DNA from 3 places in the Clostridium aromativorans genome. Region 1 is predicted to be linked to each of the others. Evidence: predicted binding sites of a transcription regulator. Region 1 holds the regulator's gene; each other region holds the start of a gene.
What was found. The regulator NrdR, encoded in region 1, represses ribonucleotide reductase genes. The targets are predictions, from matches to a motif close to CACNANATNTNGTG.

Region 2: the regulator NrdR is predicted to act here: its motif matches at 2,064-2,077, upstream of LN736_RS04235 (vitamin B12-dependent ribonucleotide reductase).
Region 3: the regulator NrdR is predicted to act here: its motif matches at 1,504-1,517, upstream of LN736_RS02440 (anaerobic ribonucleoside triphosphate reductase).

Annotation. Positions count from the first base shown of each region.
Region 1 covers NZ_JAJJPB010000017.1:65,851-69,143, reverse strand. The annotation lists gene LN736_RS12830 (sigma-54 interaction domain-containing protein) at 1-1,590, opposite strand, end outside; gene nrdR (transcriptional regulator NrdR) at 1,763-2,224, opposite strand; gene LN736_RS12820 (YlmC/YmxH family sporulation protein) at 2,349-2,612, opposite strand; gene sigG (RNA polymerase sporulation sigma factor SigG) at 2,668-3,293, opposite strand, start outside.
Region 2 covers NZ_JAJJPB010000003.1:7,125-10,417, reverse strand. The annotation lists gene LN736_RS04245 (M14 family metallopeptidase) at 1-1,258, opposite strand, end outside; gene LN736_RS04240 (gamma carbonic anhydrase family protein) at 1,335-1,856, opposite strand; gene LN736_RS04235 (vitamin B12-dependent ribonucleotide reductase) at 2,188-3,293, shown strand, end outside.
Region 3 covers NZ_JAJJPB010000001.1:512,939-516,231, reverse strand. The annotation lists gene LN736_RS02455 (Mrp/NBP35 family ATP-binding protein) at 1-775, shown strand, start outside; gene LN736_RS02450 (ferredoxin) at 901-1,089, shown strand; gene LN736_RS02445 (hypothetical protein) at 1,195-1,386, opposite strand; gene LN736_RS02440 (anaerobic ribonucleoside triphosphate reductase) at 1,535-3,293, shown strand, end outside.

The DNA of each region.
Region 1 (3,293 bases):
AGCTTTCCTAAGAGGCATAAGTTTCGAGATATGTATTTCATCTGATAGGTTACTATCTTCATTCGTAGTCGTCAGTTCCCCAGGCAGATCACTGCATCTAATCTGGTTATCTTCTGAAATTATTACAGTACGCTCAATTACATTTTCCAGCTCTCTCACATTTCCCGGCCATCTATATTTCATAAAAACTTCTATAACCTCATTTGTAAGCTGTTTTGAATAGCCATATTTTTTATTATATACATCCAAAAAATGATATGCAAGTACGGATATGTCTTCTACTCTATCTCTCAAAGGAGGTATCGTTATTGGAATTACATTTAGCCTGTAATATAAATCCTGCCTGAACTTCCCGTCTTCAACCAATTTTTTTAGATCTCTATTGGTAGCCGCTATTATTCTCACATCAACTTTTCTAGGTTTAATACCACCCACTCTGATAAATTCCTTCTCCTGCAGCACTCTCAGAAGCTTTACTTGTAGGATAAAAGGTATTTCACCAATTTCATCGAGAAACAGAGTTCCCTTGTCGGCAATCTCAAAAAGCCCCGGCTTTCCTTCAGAACGTGCCCCAGTAAAAGCACCCTTTTCATACCCAAATAACTCAGTTTCCAGTAAGTTCTCTGGAATCGCCCCGCAATTTAATTTAACAAAAGGTCTCCCATTTCTGTTACTGATATTATGAACATATTTGCATATTACTTCCTTGCCAACTCCGGTTTCTCCATATATAATAAGGGTGGAATCCACTACTGCGACTTTTTTTATCACTTCTATAACTTTTTCCATTTCCTTGCTTCTATATATAATGTTGTGATCTTGAGTCTGTTCAATTCTCAAAGCTGCCAGTTCCTGCTCATACCTCTGTAAAAGATCTTTAGTCTTATACAGATCACTTTTTAGCATCTCTTCATTCGTTATGTCCTTTGATATGCTGACAACACGTTTAACATTATTATCTTTATCAAAAACAGGTGTAGCTACTACAAGGAGCTTTTTTCCTGATTTCGTTCTTTGTGTTAAGGTTATAGGCTTTTTCTCCTCTATAGCCATTCTTGTAGCAGATGGCAAATATATACGTTTTTTCTCTAATTCCCTTACATTCTTTCCAATAAGTTCTTTAGGTTTTACACCATAGATTTTCTCACAAGAAGAGCTTATTCTGACCTTAATACCGGATCCGTCAGTAATACAAACCAGATCATCCGAGCAAGTCATAAAAGCATTCAAATCCGTTTTTACACGGGTATAGTCTTCTAAAAGTATTTTATATTTATTTTCTATAAAATTTAGCAATTCACGATTGGTAATAATCCCGACCACATTATATTTATCATCTTTAACAATAATTACATCTTTAACATTCTGATTTACCTCTATTAAATCTTTATAATATAAATAACCAATAGTGTCAAATGGTACCCTATGCTTTTCACCTAGATAACAAAATATCTTTTTTACTTCATCTCTATTATCGTTTACAATCACATAATCATATGTTTCTTTATTTTGACTTAAGTTTTTTAATTTACCTTCTAATTTTATCAATAAAATACTAGTATTCATTATTCTAGAGACATTTATTTTCATCCACCCAGTGCCCCCTTTTAATATAAAATGAAATCAACTCAACCGATCAAAACTCTCTAATTTCCATTTACGAATATAAAAAATATAACTAAAAACTAAAATTTTCAGTTACATAAAATAAATCATAATTTATTTTATACAATCTACGTAAATTACCCATATTCCCATATTTCTAATCTTCTTTATGAGAAATAAGATTTTTTATCTCCTCCATAAAAGTATTTATATCTTTAAATTGTCTATATACAGATGCAAACCTCACGTAGGATACTTCATCAACTTTCTTTAAACTCTCCATTATCATTTCCCCTATTTCAGAAGAGCTTATCTCTGTAAGCATTTTATTATTTATCCCTTTCTCCACTTCGTCTGCTATACCTTCAATTTGTTTCCTTGAAACAGGTCGTTTTTGACATGCTTTTATAAGCCCATTCAATATTTTATTTCTGTCAAAATACTCCCTGCTCATATCCTTCTTTATGACTAATAGAGGCACATTTTCAATCTTTTCATAGGTGGTATATCTTTTACCACAATTTGAACATTCTCTTCTTCTTCTTATGGCCATATCATCATCTGTAGATCTAGAGTCCACTACTTTACTTTCCCCATATCCACAATAAGGGCATTTCAATTTAATTCACGTCCTTTATATAACTATACTATAACAATAATTATACACTTTTTTTCTAAATATTCTACAATTTCTTTTTAATTATTATATCACGATGATATTTTACCTAAATAATGAAGAATTTTTAAACCTTATCTGACAATTTTCCCCCATCTATTAAAATCACATCCACCCCTATTTTTTTTATATCTTTCCATGGAACTTCTATATCTTCATTTTTGCTGAACAACGACATCTTAGAAGTCTGAGAAGGTAAAATAATTGACATTATCCTGTGCTCATCACAGTTTATTTTCAAATCCTTTATAAAGCCCAGTTTTGTACCAGTATTTGCATCTATAATTTCCATATCTTTCAAATTAACTAAGGAAAATAGATCTCCTTCCATATCCATATATGTACACCCCTCCATCCATTTTTTGCAAACCATTGCATTTTAAATCTCATATATAATTTCTCATGTGTCTCAATGCAGTTTTTTCCAATCTAGATACTTGAGCCTGGGATATTCCTATTTCATCTGCCACCTCCATTTGAGTTCTTCCATCAAAAAATCTTAAATTGAGAATCAATTTTTCCCTGTCATTAAGCTTTTTCATAGCTTCTTTTATAGCTATGTTTTCAAGCCAATTTTCATCTACATTTTTTGTATCACTTATTTGATCCATTACATAAATGGCATCCCCACCATCATGGTATATGGGTTCAAACAGTGAAACTGGATCTTGAATTGCATCCAGTGCAAATACCACTTCTTCTCTAGGTATTTGCAATTCTTTAGCTATTTGGGATATAGTTGGCTCCTTGTTGTTCTCTCTTATCAACCTATCTCTAACCTGAAGTGCCCTGTATGCAATATCCCTAAGTGATCTGCTCACCCTTATGGAATTGTTATCCCTCAAGTATCTTCGTATCTCACCTATAATCATAGGAACTGCATAGGTTGAGAATTTAACATTTTGACTTAAATCAAAGTTATCAATAGCCTTCATAAGTCCTATACATCCTACCTGAAATAAATCATCCACGTTTTCTCCCCTATTGTTAAATCTCTGTATTACACTTAACA
Region 2 (3,293 bases), on a different contig from region 1:
CTAGAAGAAGAAGTTCTTCATTTTCATTGTATATTTGATCAAACTGATTTATAGGGAGAGGATTAATCCCTCTACCCACTTCTATAGTAAAGCCAGGCTTTCCGTGATCCTGTATAAACCAATCCTTGTATCCCGAATAGGATGCTATACCAGTAGTTTCTTCCAGCCTGTATCCGCTCACTTCAGAGAACAACTCTGCTATTCTCCTCGACTCTGGAGGAGTCAAAGCATTATATTGCCAGTAAATAACCTGTCCCTGACTGTGATACGCCAGTACCAACCTAAAATCATGATTATTTGTGAAATTGACCATTGTCCTGGTTTCTGGCTCTGATTCAGCATAAGGCCCTGAATATCTGGTAGGTCCTGGACCGTACACACCGTAGGAAGGCTCGGATTCCTTTGAGAGCTGCCAGTTTGCATTATAATTATGATTGAGATCAACTCCCCTGTTATTTGCTTCCCAATCTCTAGAAAAATCAGCACTACCTCTATTCCACCTTATAAGCTCATAATAATAGGGGTTATCTCTAGCTAATCCATTCAAAACAAGATCTACTCCATCAGGGTTAACCATAGGAACTATATATATACTGCTCCTGCTCCATATATCTCCTATATTATATCCTCTTATATTTTCCCCTTCCGAATAGGCTCTGGCAAAATTTTCTATAAACTTCATTAAAAGAGGTGTTGTTATCCACTCCAAAGCATGGTGGGAACCATTATAAGATACTTGATTACCCCCTACCCCAAGTCTCACATAATGCAGCTGCCTTCCAAGAACACTTTCACCAGCACTACCTACAGTTATAAAGGGATATCTACCTTTAAGCCCCATAAGATCTGTCTCCAGTACATCATAAGTATAATATATGTTTGTATCCACCACATCTGTGCTGTAGGGCACTTTAATTGTATTCCCCGGAATTAGGCCCAAGGGCTCTATGAGTGGATTGGCCGTTATTATTTTATAAACCTGAGTTCCATATTTTCTACTTATGCCGTATAACGTATCCCCTGGCTTAATAATATAATTGTCATATCCCAATATAAAGCTATGCAGTACCCTATAAGTGTCCGGCCCTATTATTCCGTCCTGTATCAGTCCATTATTTCTCTGAAAATTTCTGACAGCCTGTTCAGTTTGTATACCATATATTCCATCTATAGGTCCAGGATCGTAGCCTATCTTTTTCAAAGTTGCCTGTATCTGCATTACCTGGCTTCCTCTAGAACCCAATTTGAAGTTCGGCATTATACACTCTCCAAATATTATTGACACTATATTCTATACTTTATTTATAAAATAAGTGATATATATTTTACGCAATTTACTCCCTAATAACATATTGCTTATAGTTTTCGGCCTCTATGATATAGCCTTTTGCAGAATTTCTAAGGAATTCTTTCTCCTCCTCTGTAAGCTCTCTCACAACTTTTGCGGGAGAACCCATGCACATCACTCCAGAAGGTATTTTTTTATTCTTAGTTACAAGGCTTCCTGCTCCTATAATAGTATATTCACCTATCTCTGCATTATCTAATATTATGGAACCCATACCAATTAAAGAGTATTTTCCAACTTTGCCTCCGTGTATTATCGCATTATGCCCTACAGTAACATATTCTCCTATTTCTATAGGATTCATCCCCTCACTAGTATGAAAAGTGCAATTATCCTGTACATTGCTTCCCTTTCCCACATATATATAATTTACATCACCTCTTAGCACAGCTCCAAACCATATATTTGCATCTTCATAAATTTTAACTTTTCCTATAATCTCTGCATTGTCTGCTATAAAGCAGTTTTTTCCTATTTCCGGCATGTAATTTTTAAATTTTCTTATCATATGACTTAATCTCCTTCGCCTTGTATAAACTATATTCTGATATTAATTATAAACTATTTTTAGTTAAACGTTAAAATGATCCATAAGTTTATTTATAATAATAAAACTAAAATAACCTCATAAAATACAATCTATTTAAAAATCACAGTGGAAAATGACATATAATATAAATTGAACTTTTATGAAATATATAATATAATAAATAAGCACTATATATAGTACTTATTTATCTTAATTAATACTATATATAGTAGTTATTTTTTTAATACACACACAAGATATATAATTTTAACACAATGAGCTCATATATTAAATTGGAGGTAGGTTGTAATTGGATAGTATAAAGGACTTGTTTAAAAGATATTATACAAAATCTCTTGAAAATGACAGTAATAAAACCGTATATGATCTATTCAAATGGAAAAAAACAGACGTATTTTTAAAAGATCATAAGACCCACAAAGTTTTGGTAGACATGAAAAATCTAGAATTTCCAGAACAGTATTCTCAAAATGCCTGTGACATAATAGCTTCTAAATATTTTAGAAAAGCTGGCGTTCCAGGAAAACTAGGTTATGAGAACAGTATGAAATCCGTCGCCCATAGAATGGTAAGTTTCTGGTGTGAATCTTTAAAAGACGAGGGTCTTATAAAGACAGAAAAAGAAGGTTCTATTTTTTATGATGAATGTGTATATGCACTTTTAAATCAAATGTACGCCCCTAACTCCCCTCAATGGTTTAATACGGGGCTTAAACTGTCCTATGGTATAAGCGGTGTAAAACAGGGAAGTTACTATTTCGATGACACGCTGGGCAAAGTAATGGAATGTGAAGACAGCTATACTAGAACCCAGGCTTCTGCATGTTTTATACTATCTATCGAAGATAAACTTTTAGGTCCGCATTCCATATCAGATCAATTCGTAACAGAGACAAAACTATTTAAGGGCGGTTCAGGAACTGGTACCAATTTTTCTACTATAAGGGCAAAGGGTGAAAAATTATCCGGAGGCGGTTCTTCCTCAGGGCTCATGAGTTTCTTAAAGGCATTGGACAGAAATGCAGGAGCTATCAAATCAGGAGGTACTACAAGAAGAGCTGCCAAAATGGTATGTTTGGATGTAAATCATCCTGAGATCATGGATTTTATAACCTGGAAATCAAAGGAAGAAGATAAAGTGAGAGCCCTCGGCAAAATGGGATATGATACAGATTTAGACGGTGAGGCTTATGAAACTGTCTCAGGACAAAACAGCAATAATTCTGTAAGATTTTCAAACAGCTTTATGTCCAAAGTCGATAGATTAAAGGTAAATCCTGATGAAATAATCAATCTCACTGGTAGAATTGATCCCAAAATTACAAAAACAGTAAAAGTAAAAGAAATCTGGGACACCTTTAATACCTGTGCCTGGAAATGTGCAGATCCAGCTCC
Region 3 (3,293 bases), on a different contig from region 1:
GCCAAAATATGGCGGTATAAAGCATATAATAGGTATTATGAGTGGAAAGGGTGGAGTTGGAAAGTCTACAGTCACAGGAATACTAGCTGTAAAATTAAAGGCTGCAGGCTACAAAGTAGGAGTACTTGATGGTGATATAACAGGACCATCTATGCCCAGGTTTTTTGGAATAAATGATAAAAGAGCAGATATAATTCAAATTGATGAAGAACAGCAGGTAAAATTTCTACCCGTAGAAACCTCTTTTGGAATAAAGGTAATTTCTTTAAATCTTTTAACAGAGAAGGAGGAACAGCCCGTTATCTGGAGAGGACCTATGATAGCAGGAGTTTTAAAACAAATGTATTCTGATACAGAATGGGGAGAATTAGATTATCTTCTCATAGATATGCCGCCTGGGACAGGAGATGTAGCACTTACTATAATGCAGGAATTCCCACTAGAAGGAGTAGTTATAGTGTCTACTCCTCAGGATATGGTATCCATGATAGTAAAAAAAGTAGTCATAATGGCAGAGGAAATGGATGTAAATGTTATAGGAGTAGTGGAGAATATGTCTTATGTTAAGTGCAGTAACTGTGGAGAAAAAATAAAACTATTTAGTAAAAAATCCGCAGAAGAACAGGCTCAATATCTTGGCTTGAAACTATTAGAGGAAATGCCTGTAAATTCTGAGTTAGTAGAGAGCATGGAAAATGGGAAAGTGGAAAGCTACATAGGCAATTCTCATGATTACAATGATTTGTTGGATAATCTTATAGCTCTATCAAAATAATTCAAACGTGGATATAATAAATTAGTTTTATGGCAATAATACAGATGAAAATTATTTTATTATTACATTATGTATTAAATTTATAAAAAGAGAGGTGAAAGTCCTGTTGTCCAACAGGAGATATTATGAAAGCGGTAGTTGATAAAGATGTCTGTATAAGTTGTGGACTATGTCCAAGTACATGTCCTGAAGTATTTGAAATGGATGAAGATGGTAAAGCAGTTGCAATTACAGGCGAAGTACCGGAAGAGTCTCAAGGCTCGGCAAAAGAAGCTGAGGAAAATTGCCCTGTTTCTGCCATTACTGTAGAATAAAAAAGTATATTGAATTGATTTTGAATCAAATAGGGAAGTGCGTTCTGAAAAAGCTTAATGGGTTTAGTCAGAACGCATTTTTGTATAATATTTTTTTAGGAAAAATTAAAATATATTCATGAGTGAAGTATTTCCAAACTTATCATTTAACTTAGATGTAAAATTTGGATTTATATTTACAGTATCTCCTATTTTTATGCTGGCAGGTAAATGAGAGATACCTATATCGGCAGTTGATCCATCTTGAAAACTTATAAGTGCTTCTGTAACATTTAAATCTATTATTTTACCAATCATATAGATTCCTCCTATAAAATTGAGTTTTTATTAGTTTTATCATTATTTTGATTCTTATTCCTAAAATTTAAAAATTGATTTTTTATATGTGGTATAGTATAATAAACCAGGTAGATATACAAGATATAGTGGTCAGGAGGAACAATATATGCTACATGTTGTGAAAAGAGATGGAAGGAAAGTTGACTTTGACTCTGTCAAAATCACCAATGCAATAAAAGGTGCTTCTGAAGAGATAGGGTATGAGTTGAAAGAGAGCGAATTTATTGATTTAACTCAGAAAGTTATACAGTGTTTGGAAAAGTTAAATTTGAAAGAAATAAATGTAGAGGATATACAAAATATAGTTGAAGAAGTGCTTTTAAAAAGGGGATATTTGAAGATAGGATTATCCTACTCAAATTATAGAAAAGAGAGAAATAATATAAGAGAGATAAAATCCGATCTTATGAAAGCCATTGACAAAATAGGAATTCAGACAGATAGGGATAATGCTAACGTAGGAAATAATTTTAGTGCCAAGCTTTTGAGAATAGCAAGTGAGTCCAATAAGTGGCACAATTTAGCTACTATGCCAAAGTATCTGGCTAAATTACATGAAAATGGAGATATATATTATCATGATTTGGATTCTTATAATCTGACTGTAAATTGTCTTCATATACCGACTAAAAAAATGCTTTTAGAAGGCTTTAATACAGGATATGGGAATATAAGATCGCCTAAGAGAATAGAATCTGCTGCAGAACTTTCCTGCATACTCTTGCAGTCATCACAAAATGATATGTTTGGGGGACAGTCTCATCCGGATTTTGACAATGACATGGCTGTTTTTGTTGAACCCACTAGAAAAGAGATAATTGAAGATCTAAGGGCAGTGGGAGTGGAAGAGAATAAGATAGCTAAAATTTTGAATAAGAAATTAAGGCGAAGTATAGAACAGGCCATGCAGGGAATAATTTATAATTTAAATACAATGCATTCAAGAGCTGGTTCACAGGTGCCTTTTAGTTCTATAAATATAGGTATACCAAGATCAGAAGATGCGGCCTTAGTCTGTGAAATATTTTTACTTGAATATGAGAAGGGACTTGGGAAAGGCGAGCAGCCCATATTTCCGAATATAATATTCAGAGTCAAAAAGGGTGTAAATAAAAATGAGGAAGATCCATACTACTATTTATTTAGCATAGCTTGTAGAGTGGCCTCAAAAAGAATGAATCCAACTTTCATGAATTTAGATGCGGATTTTAACAAGACTTATTATGACAAGGGAATTATACCTGCTACTATGGGATGCCGGACTTACGTTTGCTCTAATGTAAATGGAGAACCAGGCCCGGAGGGAAGAGGAAATATAGCTCCAGTTACTATTAATTTGCCCCGCATTGGCATTATTTCTAAAGGTAATATAAATAAATTTTTTGAACTGTTGAATAAAAGACTTGAGCTTTCCATGCAGTCTCTCATGCATAGGTACAGCATATTAAAAAGATTGAAGGTCAGAGATTTACCTTTTGTAGCCGGACAAAAACTTATGAGGGGTGCTGAGAATTTAGAAAGCGATGATTCCATAGAGCCGATATTGAAACAGGGCACCTGGGCAATAGGTTTCATTGGTCTTGCAGAAACGTTGGTGGCATTGACCGGGAAGCACCATGGTCAGGATGAAAATTCAAGAGAACTCGGGATAAGAATAATTTCTCATATCAGAAATTATACTGATAGGCTTACAGAAGAAACTCATTTAAATTGGAGTTGTTATGCCACCCCTGCAGAAGGTCTAAGCGGGAAATTTATAATTCACGATAAGAAAATATTTGGTGAAATACCGGGAGTTACAGATAAGAATTACTATACTAATTCTTATCACATTCCTGTGGGATTTCCAATATCTATAAAGGATA